Regions from separate parts of the Brevibacillus sp. AG genome, predicted to be linked through region 2. Evidence: riboswitches for the same ligand, from Rfam matches in the RefSeq annotation. Region 2 holds a riboswitch; the other holds the start of a gene.
What was found. A riboswitch is a leader RNA that binds a small molecule or an ion and turns the genes downstream of it on or off. The one in region 2 is predicted to bind cobalamin.
Positions count from the first base shown of each region.

Region 1: another riboswitch for cobalamin. It lies ahead of POF51_RS26915 (ABC transporter substrate-binding protein); the one in region 2 lies ahead of POF51_RS05935 (ABC transporter substrate-binding protein).

Region 1 is NZ_JAQMYO010000013.1:60,961-70,517, forward strand. Features, by position in the region: gene POF51_RS26905 (alpha/beta fold hydrolase) at 1-368, opposite strand, end outside; gene POF51_RS26910 (M24 family metallopeptidase) at 487-1,581, shown strand; cobalamin riboswitch at 1,595-1,794, shown strand; gene POF51_RS26915 (ABC transporter substrate-binding protein) at 1,965-2,984, shown strand; gene POF51_RS26920 (FecCD family ABC transporter permease) at 3,009-4,067, shown strand; gene POF51_RS26925 (heme ABC transporter ATP-binding protein) at 4,064-4,879, shown strand; gene POF51_RS26930 (RidA family protein) at 5,060-5,527, shown strand; gene POF51_RS26935 (helix-turn-helix transcriptional regulator) at 5,529-6,179, shown strand; gene POF51_RS26940 (dipeptidase) at 6,202-7,245, shown strand; gene POF51_RS26945 (CocE/NonD family hydrolase) at 7,270-9,444, shown strand; gene POF51_RS26950 (methyltransferase domain-containing protein) at 9,451-9,557, shown strand, end outside.
Region 2 is NZ_JAQMYO010000002.1:205,029-214,585, forward strand. Features, by position in the region: gene POF51_RS05890 (ABC transporter substrate-binding protein) at 1-240, shown strand, start outside; gene POF51_RS05895 (DUF6896 domain-containing protein) at 894-1,364, shown strand; gene POF51_RS05900 (PepSY domain-containing protein) at 2,131-2,727, shown strand; gene POF51_RS05905 (metallophosphoesterase family protein) at 2,758-3,363, opposite strand; gene POF51_RS05910 (manganese-dependent inorganic pyrophosphatase) at 3,529-4,461, shown strand; gene POF51_RS05915 (hypothetical protein) at 4,512-4,682, opposite strand; gene POF51_RS05920 (MerR family transcriptional regulator) at 4,819-5,577, shown strand; gene POF51_RS05925 (pyridoxamine 5'-phosphate oxidase family protein) at 5,630-6,208, opposite strand; gene POF51_RS05930 (MBL fold metallo-hydrolase) at 6,374-7,321, shown strand; cobalamin riboswitch at 7,414-7,563, shown strand; gene POF51_RS05935 (ABC transporter substrate-binding protein) at 7,721-8,716, shown strand; gene POF51_RS05940 (FecCD family ABC transporter permease) at 8,718-9,557, shown strand, end outside.

The DNA.
Region 1 (9,557 bases), on a different contig from region 2:
GAAAAGCCGCTCACGAGTATGGCGCCTTTTACAGCATCCGAATAGCGAAGACAATATTCAAGGGCGATAGAAACACCTTGGGAGTACCCCAAAATAAAGGGACGTTCAATGCCGAGTGACCGGACAAGCTTATGGAGCTGTTCTGCCAGTTCTCCAATGGAAAAAGGCGTCTCCGTCGGTGAACTGTCGCCATGTCCGGGCAAATCAGGGACAATGATCTGATATGTATCTGCGAGCGTTTGCTGATAAACAAAATTGATAGAGCCGATGCATGGCGCATGGATACACAATAACGGCTGGCCTTTTCCCGATATGTGAAAAGCAAACTGCTTGCCATCCTGATGGACGAGTATTTGTTCCATTTTCATTTTCACCCCACCCTTAGGTTGTCCGATATGAAGTAGATTTTTCATTTGAACTCTTCTTTTTTTGATGGGGAAGTGGTATTCTCGCAATAGAATAATTGGTGAAAGCAGGGTGAAGAAGTTGTTTCAAGAGCGCATTTCGAAGCTCCACACGTTTTTGACAGAGCAAGAGCTGAACGCGGTGTTGATTACCTCCCCTAAGCACGTTTACTATTTGACCGGATTTTTTACAGACCCGCATGAACGTTTTATGGGTCTCGTTATTCCTGCTGAGGGAAAACCTTCTTTGATTGTACCTGCTCTTGATCGTGAGGCAGCCGCAGAGGCTTCGTTCGTTCAAGATATCCATACACATACGGATATCCAAAACCCCTATGAAATCCTCAAGCAAGTGTTGCCAGCGAACTTGACGAAGCTCGGTATTGAAAAAAGTCATATGACTGTCGAGCGTTATGAAGCACTTGGACAGGTTGTTCTGGCGTCGAGCTATGTGGATGTAGAAGAGCCACTGCGTGAAATGCGTTTGATCAAATCGGCGGATGAAGTGGAGCGTTTGAAGCACGCTGTTCAGTTGGTCGAGGATTCCTTGCGGGAGACCCTGAAAAAAGTCAAGACAGGCATGACCGAGACAGAAATCGTAGCTGAGCTGGAATTCCAGATGAAGCGCTTGGGTGCCGAAGGTCCGTCCTTTACGTCCATGGTATTGGCAGGGGAGAAGTCGGCACTGCCACACGGGAAACCAGGAACGCGCCAGGTGCAAGAAGGCGACTTGCTTTTGTTTGATATCGGGGTAGCAGCCAACGGATATGTATCCGATATTACTCGTACCTTTGCTGTAGGCGAGATCAGTGCTCAGCTTCAAGAAATTTACGAGACAGTATTGGCTGCCAACGAAGCGGCCATTGCTGAGATTCGTCCGGGTGTGACTTTTGCGCATTTGGATAAAACCGCTCGCGATGTCATCACCGCAAAAGGCTACGGAGAATACTTCATGCACCGTCTTGGGCATGGACTTGGGATGGATGTACATGAATATCCATCTGTTCACAGCCAGAACCAAGAAGTGCTTCGTCCAGGGATGGTCTTTACGATCGAGCCAGGCATCTATCTGCCAGGTGTAGGCGGAGTGCGGATTGAAGACGATGTATTGGTTACGGAAACGGGCGTTGAAATTCTCACGCAGTTCCCGAAAAAACTGACTTCTATCAATGAATGAATAAATCGTAAAAATTGAATACGTATCGAATGGTGCTAGATGGCATATGCCGTCAGCTTAAAAGGGAAGTCCGGTGAGAAACCGGCGCGGTCCCGCCACTGTAACGAGGAGCAACTAGCGAATAGCCACTGTTTTTTGCGAGACAAAAAATGGGAAGGTAGCTGGGTGTGTTGATTCGTAAGCCAGGAGACCTGCCATGCGATCATATACAATCGACCCACGAGGATGGGGCAGATGTGGAAACAGTCTATGAAATGGCGCCTTTGTGCCTGCTTATAGCTATATCTACGTTTGTCATGCACCTCCCGATTGAAATGGGGGGTGCTTTTTTTGTGGAGGATTTCGTTCAACTCATCATATACATACAGAAAAGGGGATTACAGATGTTTAAGACAAACAAACCACATACAGTAATGAAAGGACTAGCTTTCGGTATCATGACAGCTGCCATGCTTTTGGTTTCGGCATGCGGCTCCACTTCGACAACACAGGCTCCAGCCAAAACCGAACAAACGGCTGCACCAGCAGCAGAGAGCAAGCCTGTAACACTAACCAATAATGGCATCGAAATGACCTATCCAACAGCACCTGAGCGTGCAGTGACTTTGAACCAACACGTTACCGAAATCATGCTGGCATTGGGCCTGGCTGATAAAATGGTCGGAACTGCATACCTAGACGATGAAATCCTTCCAGAGTTAAAAGCAGATTACGACAAGATTCCGGTACTGTCTGACAAGTATCCTACGAAAGAAGTGCTGCTGGCAGCGAACCCAGACTTCGTGTACGCCGGATGGAAAAGCGGCTTCGGCGAAAAGGGTGTAGGATCGATGCAGGATTTGGAAAAGGTCGGCATCAAATCGTATCTGCAAGCGTCTTCTAGCATGCCTGGCCCGACAATCGACGATGTGTTTGCAGACATTACGAATATTGGACGCATTTTCCGTGTGGAAGACAAAGCCAATGATTTGATTAATAAAATGAAGAGTGAATTGGATCAAACGATTAGTAAAATTGGCAAGGTGGACGAGCCACTTAAAGTGTTCGTGTACGACAACGGAGAAGATAAACCATTCACAGCAGCCAACAACTACATGACTTCCTTAATCAAGACTGCTGGCGGTAAGAACATTTTTGATGACATTCAAAAGGGTTGGGCAGAGGTCAGTTGGGAACAAGTAGTGAGTCGCAATCCTGACGTGATTATTATCGTAGACTACGGTGATAGAACCGTTGAGCAAAAACGCAATTTCCTTTTGACCAAAAAAGAACTGGCGGATATCCCGGCGATTAAAAATCAGCGACTAATGGTACTGCCATTGTCTGCGGCTTCTGAAGGCGTTCGAGCACCGATTGCGCTAAAAATTTTGGCGGAAGGACTCTACCCGGATAAATTCAAATAGAGTATACCCCTTTTAAGGGAGGGAATGGCACTGCAACAGATCAAGTTACCTTATATCATCATTACTCTACTGGTCGGACTCTTCCTCTCGATTACGTTCGCAGTTACCTTGGGATCAGTGGAAATTAAGCCGACAACAGTATGGAAAATCGCCTTATCAAAAATTCCGATGTTGACCCAATGGATTGAGGTGGATTGGTCCAAAGGGGAGCAAACGATTATTTGGGATATTCGCTTTCCACGTGTACTTTTGGGGGCGATCGTCGGAGCAGGTCTGTCTGTAGTGGGAGTAGCGATCCAGTCGTTGGTTCGCAACTCCCTGGCTGACCCGTATGTGTTAGGTGTATCTTCAGGTGCTTCGGTTGGAGCTACCTCGGTCATTATATTCGGAGCATTCAGCATGTATGGGCAGTATGCGCTATCCTTTGGCGCTTTTACAGGCTCCCTTGTGTCAATCATTCTCATTTTTACGCTATCCCGTATCGGAGGACAAAACTCGACGGTACGCCTGCTCATGGCTGGAATTGCGATATCTGCAATCTTGTCTGCCATTACCAGTCTCCTTGTCTTTTCAGCGCCGAATGAGCATGGAATTGGGACGGTCCTGTTTTGGTTAAGTGGAAGTCTGGCTGGCGGGAAATGGGAGTACCTGACGATCCCTACATTGATTGTCGTCATCTGTCTCATCGTCTTAATGGCCCAATACCGCTCGTTGAATGCGATGCTGATGGGCGAGGAGTCAGCGGGGACATTGGGGGTTAATACGGTACAATTCCGCAAGCTTCTCCTGGTGATCACGGCACTTCTCACGGGGGTAATCGTGTCCATCGCGGGATCAATCGGTTTTGTCGGATTAATGATGCCCCACATCGTCCGTGTGATGGTCGGATCAGATCACAGACGTGTTCTTCCTGTCAGCGCTTTATTTGGCGCGATATTTCTAATCTGGGTTGATGTAGTCGCCAGGCTCGCATTTGCACCGGAAGAGCTGCCAATTGGTATTTTGACAGCGCTGTGTGGAGGTCCATTCTTTATCTGGTTGATGTTGCGGAGTTCTTATTCCTTTGGAGGTAGCGGACGATGAATTTGTTGGTGGAGAATATATCGGTCGAACTGGAGAAAAAGGGAATCCTTCGCAACGTCAGTCTGGAGGTGCGCTCTGGAGAGTTTGTGGGGTTGATCGGGCCGAATGGTAGTGGGAAGTCCACATTGCTAAAAAGCATTTATCGCGTATTGAAGCCGCGTTCGGGATGGATCTCGCTTGATGGCGACGACGTGTATAAGTTAACCTCACGTCAAAACGCTCAGCGAATGGCGGCAGTACGGCAGGAGTCCTCTGTTGAATTCGATTTTTCGGTAACCGAAATCGTGAATATGGGACGTGCTCCGCATAAACGGCTGTTTCAGTCCGATAACGCAGAAGACGCTCGAATTTGTGAAGATGCGCTACAGCGGGTAGGGATGCATACATATGCCGATCGCAGCTTTTTCAGTTTATCGGGTGGGGAGAAGCAGCGGGTGCTGATTGCCAGAGCGTTGGTGCAGCAAGCTGAGTTTCTTGTCCTTGATGAACCGACGAATCATTTGGATGTTCGATACCAATTGCAGGTCATGGATCTGGTCAAAACGCTGGGAATTACGGTCTTGTCTTCATTGCATGATCTCAATATCGCAGCGATGTACTGTGATCGTCTGTACGTGATCTGTGAGGGGGAAATCGTTACATCAGGGACGCCAGAGGAAGTCTTGACACCCCAGCTGATTCGGGATGTTTTCGGCGTAGAGACAGAAGTGACGACCCATCCCATTACAGGCAAAAAACATGTGTATTTCTACTCGGAAGCGATCTGTGTGAAACCATCTATCCAGAAGGTAATGAGTGGAGCCAACGGATAGGGGCGGAGTTGAGTTTCTGTGATTTTCATAAGGGGATGCCTAGTCGGCGTCCTTTTTTGTTAAGGCTACAGTATATGGATTTGAAATAATTTTTTTATCATACAAAAAATTGTTGAAGAAGAATTTACAGAATAGTATGGTTAAAGAAAGGGATGAAATTGATGACGAGGTGATGTCCTTATGTCCAAAGTAGAGGAGCGTTTAAAAGAGTTAGGGTATGAGTTGCCTACAGTTCCTCCAACCATGGCGAACTATGTGTCATGTGTACAGACTGGCAATGTCATTTATACATCCGGTGCTGGGTGCTATGTAAATGGAAACCCGATGTATCTAGGCAGGCTCGGATTGGATGTGACGATCGAGCAGGGCTACGAGGCTGCAAAGGTCACGGTTCTTAATCTGCTAGCCATTTTGAAAAGCGAGATTGGTGATTTGGATCGAATCACACGGATTGTCAAGCTGTTCGCACTCGTCAGCAGCGCCCTTGATTTCTACGAGCAGCCGCGGGTAGTTAATGGAGCTTCTGATTTCCTCATCGAAATTTTTGGTGAAGCGGGTAAGCATGCGAGAGCGGCAGCTGGGACATCTGTTCTTCCGTTTAACAATCCGATCGAAATTGAGATGATTGTGGAAGTGAACGAGGGGTAATATGAAAAACGTACATCCGATATTAGCAAGCTACATTCCGGTAGTAGAGGGACTGGCTCGGACATTTGGCGAGCATTGTGAAGTGGTGTTACATGATCTGACAGGCGATATTTCCTCATCGATCATTGCCATTTCCAACGGCCATGTCAGTGGCAGACAGATCGGTTCGCCGGTAACGAATTTGGCACTGCAAGCTTTACGTACGGCGAAGGTCAGTGAAGAAGCTTTTGACCTCAATTACCGCAACGACACCATCAAAGGCAAACAGATCAAATCGAGCTCCATTTACATCAAGGATGAGCAAGGAGAAGTCATTGGCAGTCTGTGCATCAATCTTGATATCACTCATCTCGCAATGGCACAATCATTCATCGAATCGATGATGGTAATCCAAGACAAGCGTGAGGCAGAAAAAGCGGAAGAGAACTTCGCCCCGACTGTCGGGACTTTAATGGAGCAAATGATAGACGATTGCCTGAAACGAACAGGCAAACCAATCACCCTGATGCAAAAAGAAGAGAAGATTCAATTTATCCACCAGTTGGATGAAATGGGACTCTTTTTGATCAAAGGAGCCGTGCAATACGTCGCGGATTTGTTGGATATATCCAAATTCACGGTTTACAACTATCTCGATAAGAAAAATCCATAGAACAAGAGGGGAGATGACCCGTATGACGGAAGTAACGAGAGAACAGGCGCGCAAGTTTCATGACGGTGTTCACGTTCTAGATGGGCATTTTGATCTGCTGATGGATGTGGAGATTCAGCGTGGATACGGTCGAACCAAAATGATCGAGACAGAGTATTTGCCACGGTTCCAGCAGGGTGGCGTGCATTCCATCGTAGCAGCAGTGTTCGTAGAGGATGCTTTTGTACCGGAGATGAGTCTGCGCAAGGCGCTCAACCAGATCAGCGCTATGCATGCAGAAGCGGCAGAGTCTCCCGAGCACATCGTAATCGCCAAAAATCTGGATGATTTGCAACGGGCAAGAGCGGAGCAAAAAGTATCGTTCATTCTGTCGTTGGAAGGGGCAGAGCCACTGCATAACGACCTGAGTCTCTTGCGTGTCTTTTATGAGCTCGGAGTACGGATGATGGGGCTGGTCTGGAGTCGGCGCAACTTCGTTGGGGACGGCAGCTTTTTTGCACCGGTTCGCGAAGGGAAAAAAGGGGGCATCACCGATTTCGGTGTGCGTCTCATCGAGGAAGCGGAAAAGCTGGGCATCGTCATCGATGTGAGCCATTTGAATGACGAAGGGTTCTGGGACGTGATGGAAATCGCTGAAAAGCCCGTGATTGCATCTCATTCCAACAGCCGAACAGTCGTGCCGACGATGCGCAATCTGACAGATGAGCAAATCAAAGCGATTGCGGAAAAGGACGGACTTGTCGGGCTGAATGCGTTTAGCATGTTTGCAGCGGCTAACAGCGCTGACGCAACTATTGAGAGACTGATTGATCATGTTGACTATATGAAAAAGCTTGTTGGAGCAAGGTACATCGGTATAGGCCTAGACCTGTGCGATGATTTGACGAAATATTTGCCCTTGGACAAGATTGCCAAAACCAAAGAGATGCCATTTGATGTAGTGAAAGGCCATGCGTCACTTCCGGAAATTACGCGTGAGCTAATGAAGCGCGGGTACACGGATGCAGAAATCGAAGGAATCTTGGGTGGTAATTTCCTCAGAGTGTATCAGGAAGTGTGGAAGTAGATCAGATAACAGGAGGAATGGCGGATGGCACTGACAGAGCATAAACTAGCTTCTTTTGGCTATTATCAATCTGGCATCAAGGTAGCTGATATACGCTTTGAGGATGGGGAAGTTCGGCATCGGAGTACAGGATGGGATACGGGCAGAGCGGCGGACGGTCTATTTGCACAACTGGCTGAAGGGGAAGCAGTCTACGAATTGCCTCTCCTCACCCTGGCACAAAAGCTACCGGAATGGGAGCAAATCGACTGGGAGAGCGAACAAGTCGTGTTTCCGGAAAGCGGAGGGCACTACCAACGCCACCTATCCATCGAAGGAACAGGTCCCACAGGGCAAAAGCAAGCGTGGATCTGGGCGGTGCGCGAAGCAGCGCAGCCAATTGACTTGATCATTTGTGAGAACGAAGTCATCGCTTTTGTGCTGACAGGTCGTGGCGATAGCGTTGTATTGGCGAAAACAGGGTGGGAGGATTTGACCCCGCTTACGATGTGGCAGGACCCTCTGCTGTCTGAAGTAAACTACGGCGTACACCACTTGGGTAGGCATGATGTCGTGATGAGAGATGGCGTTCGTCTGGCGACCGAGATCTGGCTACCTGCGGGTTTGGCGGAAGACCAGCGAGTTCCAACGATTTTCATGCGCACTCCCTATGGACGAATAGATGCCATCTTTCGCCGATTACCCTTTGTAGCTCGCGGATATGCACTGGTAGTTCAGGATACGCGAGGACGTGAAGATTCCGAGGGAGAGTGGATTCCGCTCGTTCACGAGCGCAATGATGGAGACGATAGCCTCAACTGGATCGCGAGTCAGGAGTGGTCGGATGGCAACATCGGGATGCTCGGCGGCTCGTATGTGGGCTATGTGCAGTGGGCTGCGGCCGCTAGCGGCAATCCGCATCTGAAGGCGATTTTTAGCTACGTGACAGTAGGGACGCCTTACGTGGACATCCCACGAAAAGGGGGAACGATTCTTGGTGGTCTGTCATGGATTTTCATGATGGCAGATCAGCGGCGAAATGTCGCGGCTCTCTCCCGGAATGACTGGAGTGAGGTCATCAAGGTGCGCCCGATCAAGGAAATCCCGCAAAAAGTGCTGGGAAAAGAAATCCCGTTTTGGAAAAAATGGATGGAACATCAGGACGGAGACGAATTCTGGGCGATGTCAGACTGGAAGCGGCATGCGGATCAGGTAAAGGTGCCTGCTACCCTTGTATCAGGCTGGTATGACGACAACGGGATGGGGACGAGCGAATCGTGGGAGGTCATCTCCCGAAATGTGCCAGAGCATGCCAGACTCATCTTGGGGCCGTGGTATCACAAGGCGAATACGACCCGAGAAATCCACCATGTGCCATTTGGAAACAATGCCATCCGCTACGATCTGGATGTGACACAGCTCCGCTGGTTTGACCGCTATTTAAAAGGAGTGGAAAATGGCGTCGATCAAGAGCCTCGTGTTGAGTACTATATGGTGGGAGAAAACGAATGGAAGACTTCGCAGACTTGGCCGCCAGCGGAGGTGACGCTGACGAATCTGTATCTGAGCAGTGGGGGAAACGCCAATACGAGCGACGGAGATGGAACACTGACCCTTTCTATCCCAGGTGAACAGGCGGTGGATACATACAGCTATGATCCGCTAGACGCAGCTCCGTATCTGCTGGATTTGTCCGAGAATGAAAACAGCGTTCCGGAAAACTATCGGGATGTGGAAGAGCGGGCAGATGTCCTTGTCTACACATCAGAGCCATTGGAAGAGGAAGTCGTCATCGCGGGAGAAATCTCGGCTGTAATCTATGCATCCAGCTCAGCGCGTGATACAGATTGGTTAGTCCGGCTGTGTGATGTAGATGAGGAAGGCAATTCGATTCGTCTATCGGACGGGATTATTTGCGCACGCTACCGTCACTCATTCGAAGAGCCCGAGCTACTTGTTCCCGGACAAATCGAATGCTATGAGATTCGCATGACCAAGATCGCCAATGTTTTCCGAAAAGGTCACCGCATTCGCGTCTCGGTTACATCTGGCGCCGAGAACTTCTCGTTCCCCAATCCGAATACAGGCAATGATCTGGCAACGGAAACGGAGACTCTCATCGCCGTGCAACGTGTCTATCATGACAGCCGGTATCCGAGTCATATTAAGCTCCCTCTCTTGCGTTCTGGGGGAAGTAAGCAATCTTCAGGAGGTATCTAAAGCAATATGACAGTTTACAGTTGTAGAATATGCAAGTTCCGTTACGACGAGTGGTTAGGTGATACGAAAAATGGCGTACCGCCCGGGGTGCCTTTTCCTCATTTAGCAGGTTC
Region 2 (9,557 bases):
GGAATTGAGGCGTTGAGTGAGCTCGCTCCTGATCATATCTTTATTGCTGAGAACCGTCGTTCGGCGAAAGCAGAGGAGCCGGAAGGGTTGATTCATATCTGGAAGGATCATCCTGTCTGGAAAAACCTCAAAGCAGTGAAAAACAACCATGTTTACACGATGGATACACTCGCGGGCGATACGTTCTTCCTGGGAGAAATCGCTGGATTGGAAGCCATTAAGAACAACCTCGGAAAATAGAAATTTACTACTGCTCATTCTGAGAATCATTCCATACAAGCGCCTTTTGCTCCAGTGCTTTTGCAAGTGAATCTTTCCCTTTTACTCCTTTTTCAATAAATGGTTTATCGTAAACATATATGTTCCGTAAAAATGAAGCAGGAGAACATGCTGATGAGGGTGCAAAATTTTATCAAAACTCTTTTTCTTTAAAGTACACATAAGGCTTACCACCTTCGATAGTAGTAACACCCGCGAACGATCGGCAGCCTTTGCTCACGAGCAGGATAGCTCAATAATTTTGCGAATACTCTACGTATGGAATTATTTTCGAAGTTCGTGAATAAGACGTTATCAGAAATTTCCTGAATGCATGTTCTTGAAGTAATACTCAGAGATAGTCGGACAACCACTACGCCAGTTTGAAAAGTGAAAAAAGGCACGAAACCTCACATAACACTAAGTTCACAATGCAGGCTTGCAGACCTTGGGACTGGCAGAGTTTTTGGCAAAGGTGCGGATCAAGTTGGATATATCTTTTGTACGTCGGACGTCCTGAATAACAGAATGTTCTACGAAATTGCAAGGAAGCATATTTGCAGGGTGAGTAGTTAAGAAACGCTTTAAAGAAAACTTTAACTGAAAAATATAAATAGCATAGAAGGCGGTAATTTATGAACTCGCTAACTAAAGAAACGGTGGATGAATTATTGGCAGCAATGGACGCTTATAAAGTAATTGCGCAAGAACTCATTGACAAATTAATATTGGAAACGAACCAGCCTGAAAAATCAGAGATAATAAAAGGAAGTTACTATTTAATTTCAAATGCGGAATTACTAAACGATGAAGAACATTTAACCGGTAATTGGTACTTTGATGTTCATGGAGAGCATTGCATGTTTGAAAACTTAGATACTGGACAAAAACTGGAGGTTTCCCTCGGGAATACAAACGATATTGGAAATGTGGATCCCTCCTTTTTTTATGACTTCTTGAAAACAACTGAGAATTTTAAACACTTAATTCAATATTTTGAAAATCCATTTGGTGATATGTTGAATTTTTTTGAAGTATTAGAAAAGCGAAAAATACTTATACATATTCACGGTGTTGAATACAGAAAGATTCTTCAGAATGAATAATAATTTTGGTTCGTGAATAAGAGGCCTGAAATGATGTATCAGTCATCAATAAACGATTTATTGTATTTTGGTGGTATTAAAGGTTTGTGATAACGCTTTAAGCTAATGGATACGATAGCTCAATAAACCAGGCCAGTCTAATACTTTATTTTCTCTGAACAATATAAGAAGCACTCTACAAGATTAGTAGAGTGCTTTTTTTCATTTCCGATTGTCTGATTCCGTATAGGCATAAGAGATAGCTTGGGTTGCTTGTGTAGTCAATTGGATACGTGCTGGGTTTTTCACTTCCAAGGTCATAACGGACATGACGACCGTTTGCATGGTGACGATAAAATAGATTCAAAAAAAGATGTTTTTCAAAAGTGGTGATTCCACGGAAAAATCGTTTCTCCTTCTCATGTAAGAAAAATTGAAAGTAGTTAGAAACGATATGTATTACACTGCCATTCACGCTCTCTTTCGTATGTCATCGAGTCGGCTGTTGTCCTCTCGATTGCTTTTATTATACGGATAAAAGCGGAAAGCACGCAAAAGCGCGGGTGTTCCATCTGCGTCGATTTACAGCCGAAATAGATCGTTTTTGCCAGTAGAAAACACTCGCTCTTCTTGTTAATCGCTGTGGCTCACCGGCAATCATGAATTCTGTGAGAGGTCTCATCTATTTTCTCATCAATTTCTAATCTCTCTCTTTTTTTTCCTTCATCTGTCCTTTTTATGATAAAAGAGATCAAACAAAACCAGTCGAAAAAAGGAGCGAGATCATATGAAAAAAGTAGTCATGACCATGGTAGGAGCACTGATTGTAGGGAGCCTCAGCGTAACAGCCTTTGCAAATAGCAACCAATATTACAGCGTACCGCAAAAGAACACTTCTACCGTCTACCTGCAAATCGACGATGACGTGAAACACAACTGGGCGAAGCTCGTGCGCATCACGCCTGAAAAAGCACTGAAAAAAGTTCGGGAGGCACAGTCTGGCGTTATTACTGAATGGAAATTGGATGACGAGGATGGTTTTCTCGTATACAAAGCAGAGATCAAAAACAAGCATCAAGAATTTGACGTATACGTCGATGCGATGACTGGTGAGGTGTGGCAAACAGTTGACCACGATGACGACGATGATCATGACGACGACAACGACGATCAGTGGAACAAACAACAAGTGAAAATCAGTGTAGAGCAAGCGAAAAAGATCGCTTTGGCTAAAGTGAGCGGCACCATCAAATCCATCAAGCTGGATGAAGACGATAACCACTATGTGTATGAAGTGGAAGTGAAAACGGCTAAAGGACAGGAAGTAGATTTGGAGATTTCCGCTACAACAGGTGCTGTACTGGATGTAGACTGGGACGATTAATCGATCCCGCTATCTTTCTCAACCGACCCTTTAATCTGTAGAGGGTCGGTTTTTTTGTGCCAGAGTCTCTACAAATTCCATTGCTTCTTGAGCCGTAGGTATTTTGCGGACATTCTCTTCGGAAAATTGCTGGGCTTGCGGATAGTTCGTGGAAGCGATTTGTTTTGCGGCTGCCTCTACGTCATAGGGTGTAAAGCGATGTTCGTAGCTGTCACCATCAAGCAGTAACCAGTATGCACCTGGTTTGTCGGCAAACGGCATGCCCACACTTCCAGCATTGAGAATACGTAAATCGCCAAGGCGACGTTCAAATTGGACATGTGTATGACCACAGATGACTGTTCGCTGCTGTGTCCCCTCAAAGTAAGTGGCAACGACTGCATCTGATGTACGGGGAGTGAAAATATCTTCATCATTGGTGGGAATGGCGTGGCAGAAAAGTACGTCCTCGTAATCCTCTCGTATTAACGTGTAGGTAAGTGGGAGTTGCACCAGAAAGTCACGATGAGAGCGGCTCAATTGCTCCGCAACCCATGACGTGATTTCCCGCACAGAATCGGATATTTCCATGGCCAGAGCCTCACCGTCAAAAGTGAGTACGACTTCACGATCACCATTACCTCGGATGAATTGCACAGGTGTATCCAATCACTCTCATTTCACTTCGCCTCCCATTTATTTCCGAATGATCTTCAAAACCTTATTTCCAACGATCCAATTTGAACCTATAATGTATCTTGGGCATATCCTCTAAGCTATGGTATAATTTTGACGCCAAATTACGATTAAGGAGTATGGATGATGGAAAAAAAATTAATCTTCGGTCATAAAAATCCAGACACAGATTCCATTTGTTCAGCACTTGTGTATGCTGACTTGAAAACAAAATTGGGTGCGAATGTAGAGCCTGTACGACTGGGTGTAATCAGCAGCGAAACAGCATTTGTGTTGAATTACTTCCAAGTAAAAGAACCACGCCTCGTAGAAACAGTGGCGAATGAAGTAAATGAAGTCATCCTTGTAGACCACAACGAGCGCCAACAAAGCGCGAATGATATTGAGCAAGTGCAAGTGGTAGAAGTGATCGACCATCACCGTATTGCGAACTTTGAGACGAGCAATCCTCTCTACTTCCGTGCAGAGCCTGTTGGATGCACCACAACCATTTTGAAGAAGATGTACAAAGAAAACGGCGTAGACATTCCAAAAGAGATGGCGGGCTTGATGCTTTCTGCTATCATTTCGGATACGTTGCTGTTGAAATCTCCAACTTGCACGGAGCAAGATGTAGCTGCTGCACACGAGCTGGCTGAAATCGCGGGTGTTGATTTGCAAGCATACGGTCTGGACATGCTCAAAGCGGGAGCAGACCTGAGCGACAAAACAATCGCACAACTGCTCACGTTGGATGCAAAAGAGTTCCAAATGGGCAATGCGAAGGTAGAAATCGCACAAGTAAATGCGGTGGACGTAAATGATGTACTTGCACGCCAAAGCGAACTGGAAGCAGCTATGAATGCAAACATCGCTGAAAAAGGTTTGGATTTGTTCGTGTTTGTTGTAACGGATATCTTGAATAACGATTCTGTTGCGATCGCACTCGGCAGCGCAACTCAAGCAGTAGAAAAAGCGTACCAAGTAACATTGGTGGACAACAAAGCTGTTCTGAAGGGCGTTGTCTCCCGTAAGAAGCAAATCGTACCGGTATTGACTGATACATTCCAAGCTCTGTAAGAAACAAAGATGGCTGCCCATGCACAAGTTGCGGGCAGCCATTTTTTATTTTACATGCCTTGGTCAGGGTTGTTGTGCATCTGGAACAAGGTTTGCTGGTTATAAGCATCGTCACTGTAATGGGTGATGGCATGTTTATCTCTCGCTTTGAGACTAAGCAGACCTGTTAATCCCCATCCGGCACCGAGTACCGCTACAATGAAGCCGAAGACATAGAGCATTGAAATCCCCCCTTGTATGGCTTTCTCTATATTTTAGCAAATTATGAAAATAGAGTAACGCTAATTTTTTGATGAAAATGTGTTTGACATTGACGGTCCGTAAATGTGTACGATCAATTTGTCAGGAGGAATGAACATGGAATATACGGTGCAAAAGCTAGGACTCCTGGCGGGTGTCAGCACCCGGACGCTCCGATACTACGATGAAATTGACCTTCTCAAGCCGGCGAGAGTCAATTCGTCAGGGTATCGCATTTACGGACAGCAAGAGGTTGATCGATTGCAGCAAATCCTTTTTTACCGCGAGCTGGGTGTGAGCTTGGAGGAGATCAAGGAGATCCTGGATTCACCAACCTTTGATGCTGACCGGGCACTGCGGGAGCACCGCGAGAAGCTCCTGGAAAGGCGAACGCAATTGGATGCGTTAATCGCCAATGTCGATTTGACATTAGCACAAAGAGAGGGGACCAAAACGATGAGTGACAAACAAAAATTTGAAGGCTTCAAACAAAAGTTGATTGACGACAACGAGGCCCAGTACGGAGAAGAAATCCGCTCAAAATATGGAAGTGACCAGGTTGACAAATCCAATCAGAAGGTCAAAGGCATGACAGAAGAACAGTATGCCGTGCTGGAGAAATTGAATGCAGAGCTGCACGAGACGTTGGCGCAGGCTTTTTCGACAGGTGATCCTGCTCATGAATTGGCGCAAAAAGCAGCGGATCTTCACCGTCAATGGCTGAGCTTTTATTGGGACAGCTACAGCAAAGATGCGCACGCAGGTGTTGCCCAGATGTACGTCGAAGACCCGCGCTTCACGGCCTATTACGACAAGGAACAGCCTGGTGTTGCCGAGTTTCTCAAAGATGCAGTGGTCATTTATACGAGCAAGTAAAGAGATTTCAAAAAAGAAGCTGCGAGTAGGGCAGCTTCTTTTCGTTTTACTTTTAGTTATCCCCACCTACTGCGGGAAAAAGTTTTTGCCCCAATGGGGTTGGCAATCCATCCATGCTTACTACGTTGTTTTCCTTTTGATAATCAAGCAGTTCTTGCTCGTCTTTAGCCAAGGTCCATTTCTGAAGGGTGTCGCGTTCTTTTGAATAGGAATAGAAGGGGATAGCCCAGCCGCAAGAGGTCTTTACTTCCTGTATGTTGACGGTAATGATTTGACGAGCACCGGGCAGAAGCGGGAATTCTTTTACGAGCTCATCCCACCGAGGCGTATCTGGGAGAATAACCGTTCCTTTGCCGAATAGTCGCATGATGAGAGGGGGGCCTTCAAACGCACAGAACATGAGAGTAATCCTGCCATTTTCCTGCAGATGAGCGCTGGTTTCGTTTCCACTTCCAGTCAGGTCTAAATAGGCGACCTCGGTAGGCGATACTATGCGAAAAGAATCGTACCCTTTCGGTGAAAGATTCACGTGACCATTTGTGTCCATAGGAGCAGAGGCAACAAAGAACATCCGTTGCTTCTTGATAAACTTCTCATGCTCAGGTCGTAATTCAGAAAAAAGTTGACCCATTTTTGCACCCCTCCAGATAATGGAATCGATTTTGTTGCCCTCATATTATCATGAAAATATGAAGATTTTGTGTGATTCATCCCCAATCCCTACAGTATAGATGGTAAAGTGTAAATATTCCAACACAATGGCAACGCGAGACTTTTGAAAAGGAGGAGTATTTACATGCAAGCAACAGAGCCAATTTACTTAGGGGAACGCATCCATTTAATAGACGGTTTCGATATGGGCTGGGCGGAACGTACGGGGACGTATGTGATCGCGGAAGAGGAGCTCACATTGGTAGAAACAGGACCAAGCCCCTCCGTCCCATACATCAAGGCCGGTCTCGCCAAGCTCGGTTATAAGCCGGAACAAGTCAAATACATCATCGTGACGCACATTCACTTGGATCATGCAGGAGGAGTAGGACTGTTTCTGAAGGATTGTCCGAACGCAAAGGTCGTTGTCCACCCGAAAGGTGCACGTCATCTCATAGATCCGAGCCGACTGATCGCAGGCGCGAGAGCGGTGTATCATGATGATTTTGATCGATTGTTTGATCCGATTGAGGCTGTTCTCGAGGAACAGATTTTGATTCGTGGGGACGGAGATACACTAAAGATCGGAGAGAATTGCGTATTGGAGTTTCTGGATTCGCCAGGGCATGCCAATCATCACTTCAGCATCTACGATCCAGTAAGCCGCGGCATGTTCACAGGTGATACGGCAGGTGTGCTCTATCCACAGCTTAAAAAGGATGGCATACACCTCGTGCTGCCATCTACTTCGCCGAATCAGTTTGACCCGGATGCCATGTTAGCGTCTCTAAGCCGTTTTGAAGCGCGCAAACTGAGTCGCATTTACTTTGGTCATTTTGGGATGACAGAGCAGGTAGATGACGTGTACCGCCAAATACGCGAGTGGCTCCCCATGTTTGTGGCGGAAGGAGAGACAGCGCTTGTTGCTGGACAATCATACAATGAGCTGTCTCTTACGTTATTTGAACGAGTCTCGGATCATCTACAGTCACAAGGAATCAGCAGTGACCACGAAGTATTCGAAGTACTCAAGCTCGATTTACAAGTATGCTCCATGGGCATTCTCGATTATTTGGACAAACGAGGGAAATAGCCAGGCAAGAAAGTATTGGCTTATGTGTTTGTCATTCTTTTTTTAATCAAGGAATGCTATGATGTAGGATGAGTCATGGACTGTGACAATTTCAAACGTAACAGCAAATAGGTGCCTCGTCTTTTTAACGAAAAGATCGGGTGAAAAGGGAAGTCGGTGAAAATCCGACGCGGTCCCGCCACTGTAAATCGGCTCGTTCCTCAGCCGTAAGCCAGGAGACCTGCCTGTTTGTTTTAGTGCCTGTTGCCTTCGCGGAAAGGATCGGCCTATTTCAGGAAGCAGACCATCCTGTCTGTTTGCCCTGAGGTGCCGACCCTTTGATTTCCGAATGGAAGCAAGGGTCGATTTTTTTATTGGAAAGGAACAGTCAATCAGACATGCAGAAAGGAAGTTCTACATATGAAACGTTCATTGCGATTCATGATCCCACTACTAGTTGCGGCTAGCCTCGCAGGTTGTGCGGGTAACGATAACAGCCAGCCAGCACCAGGGGGACAAACAAGCGCACCGCAGACAGCACCGCAAGAGAATGCGGCCGAGCAACCTGCAAAACAAACAACGTATCCATTGACCGTCAAGGATGCAACAGGAAAAGAAGTAACCTTTGCAAAAGCTCCTGAGCGAATCGTCTCTACATCACCTGCCGAGACAGAGATTTTGTTCGCATTAGGCTTGGAAGATCGGATCGTAGCTGTCTCAGACTATGATGATTATCCAGATGCGGCGAAGGCAAAACCGAAAATTGGCGGAGTCGTCAAACCAAATGAAGAAGCCATTCTCGCTCAAACGCCGGATATGGTCGTCGGTGGGATTTCGATGGAAAAGCCAGTGGCTGACAAGCTCAAATCTCTCGGAATGCCAGTCTATATTGCCCATCCGACAAAGATGGATGACATCCTAAACAATGTTTTGGCGATGGGAGTTATCACGAACACACAGGAACAAGCCGAAAAAGTCGTCGCGCAAATGAAGAAAGACATCGCGTACGTTCAAGAAGCAGTGAAAAATGTAAAACCGGAAGAGAAGAAAAAGGTATATCTGGAATTTTCCCCAGGCTGGACAGTCGGAAAAGGCGAATTCATGGATGAACTCATCACCCTGGCTGGAGCAACAAACATTGCTTCCGACACCGAAGGGTGGAATCCGATCAGTGAAGAAAAGATTTTGCAAAACGATCCAGACGTCATTTTGTATGCGAGCGGAATTACCGATGAAAAGACTGGCATCAAGCTAGAGGATATGATCGCGAATCGCAATGGCTGGGATAAAATGAAGGCGATCCGTGAAAAACAAATCTTTGGCATGGACCAAAATATTTTGTCTCGCCCTGGTCCGCGTATTACACAAGGCTTAATCGAAGTAGCCAAGGCGATTTACCCTGACTTGGTGAAATAAAATGAAGAAACGATTGTTCATATGGGGAGGAGTTAGTTGTCTCGTCCTTCTGGCATCAATAGTTATCAGCATCTCGATGGGGGCGGCACAACTCCCCATTTCGCAAGTATGGCTCATCCTGCTCCATCAAATCCCTGGCTTGTCTGAGTGGATCACCGTAGCATGGCCGGAGTCATCTGAGCAAATTGTCATGAAGGTTCGTTTTCCACGCGTTGTATTGGCTGTCTTGATTGGCGCCTGCTTGTCACTTGCGGGAGCGGGCTTTCAGGGAGTATTGCGCAATCCGCTTGCAGATCCGTTTACGATGGGCGTGGCATCGGGTTCTGCTGTCGGAGCAGCCTTCTTGATCCTTTTTGGCTTGCAAATCACCTTTTTGGGTGCATGGAGCACGCCTGTCGTCGCTTTTCTTACAGGATTGCTCAGTTTATGGATCGTACTCGGACTCGCGAATACGCAAGGAAAGCTGCAAACAGAGACCCTGATTTTGTCTGGTGTCGTGGTGCAGGCTTTTCTCGGCTCACTCGTTTCGTTTATGGTGTCGCTATCCGACCAGACGGTGAATGAGATCGTGTTCTGGCTTATGGGCAGCCTGTCATTTCGAGGGTGGGCCTTTACGTACGTCTTGATTCCGTACTTGGTCATAGGTGGAATGGTACTTGTGAGCTATGCGCGTTCCTTGAACCTATTTGCGTTGGGGGAGCGGCAGGCTGCGCATCTCGGCGTCCATGTGGATGGAACGAAGTTAGTGGTTCTGGTCGTTTCGACCCTCCTGACTGCAGCGGCGGTTTCTATCGCGGGAATTATCGGGTTCGTTGGCCTGGTGGTACCGCATCTCGTCCGA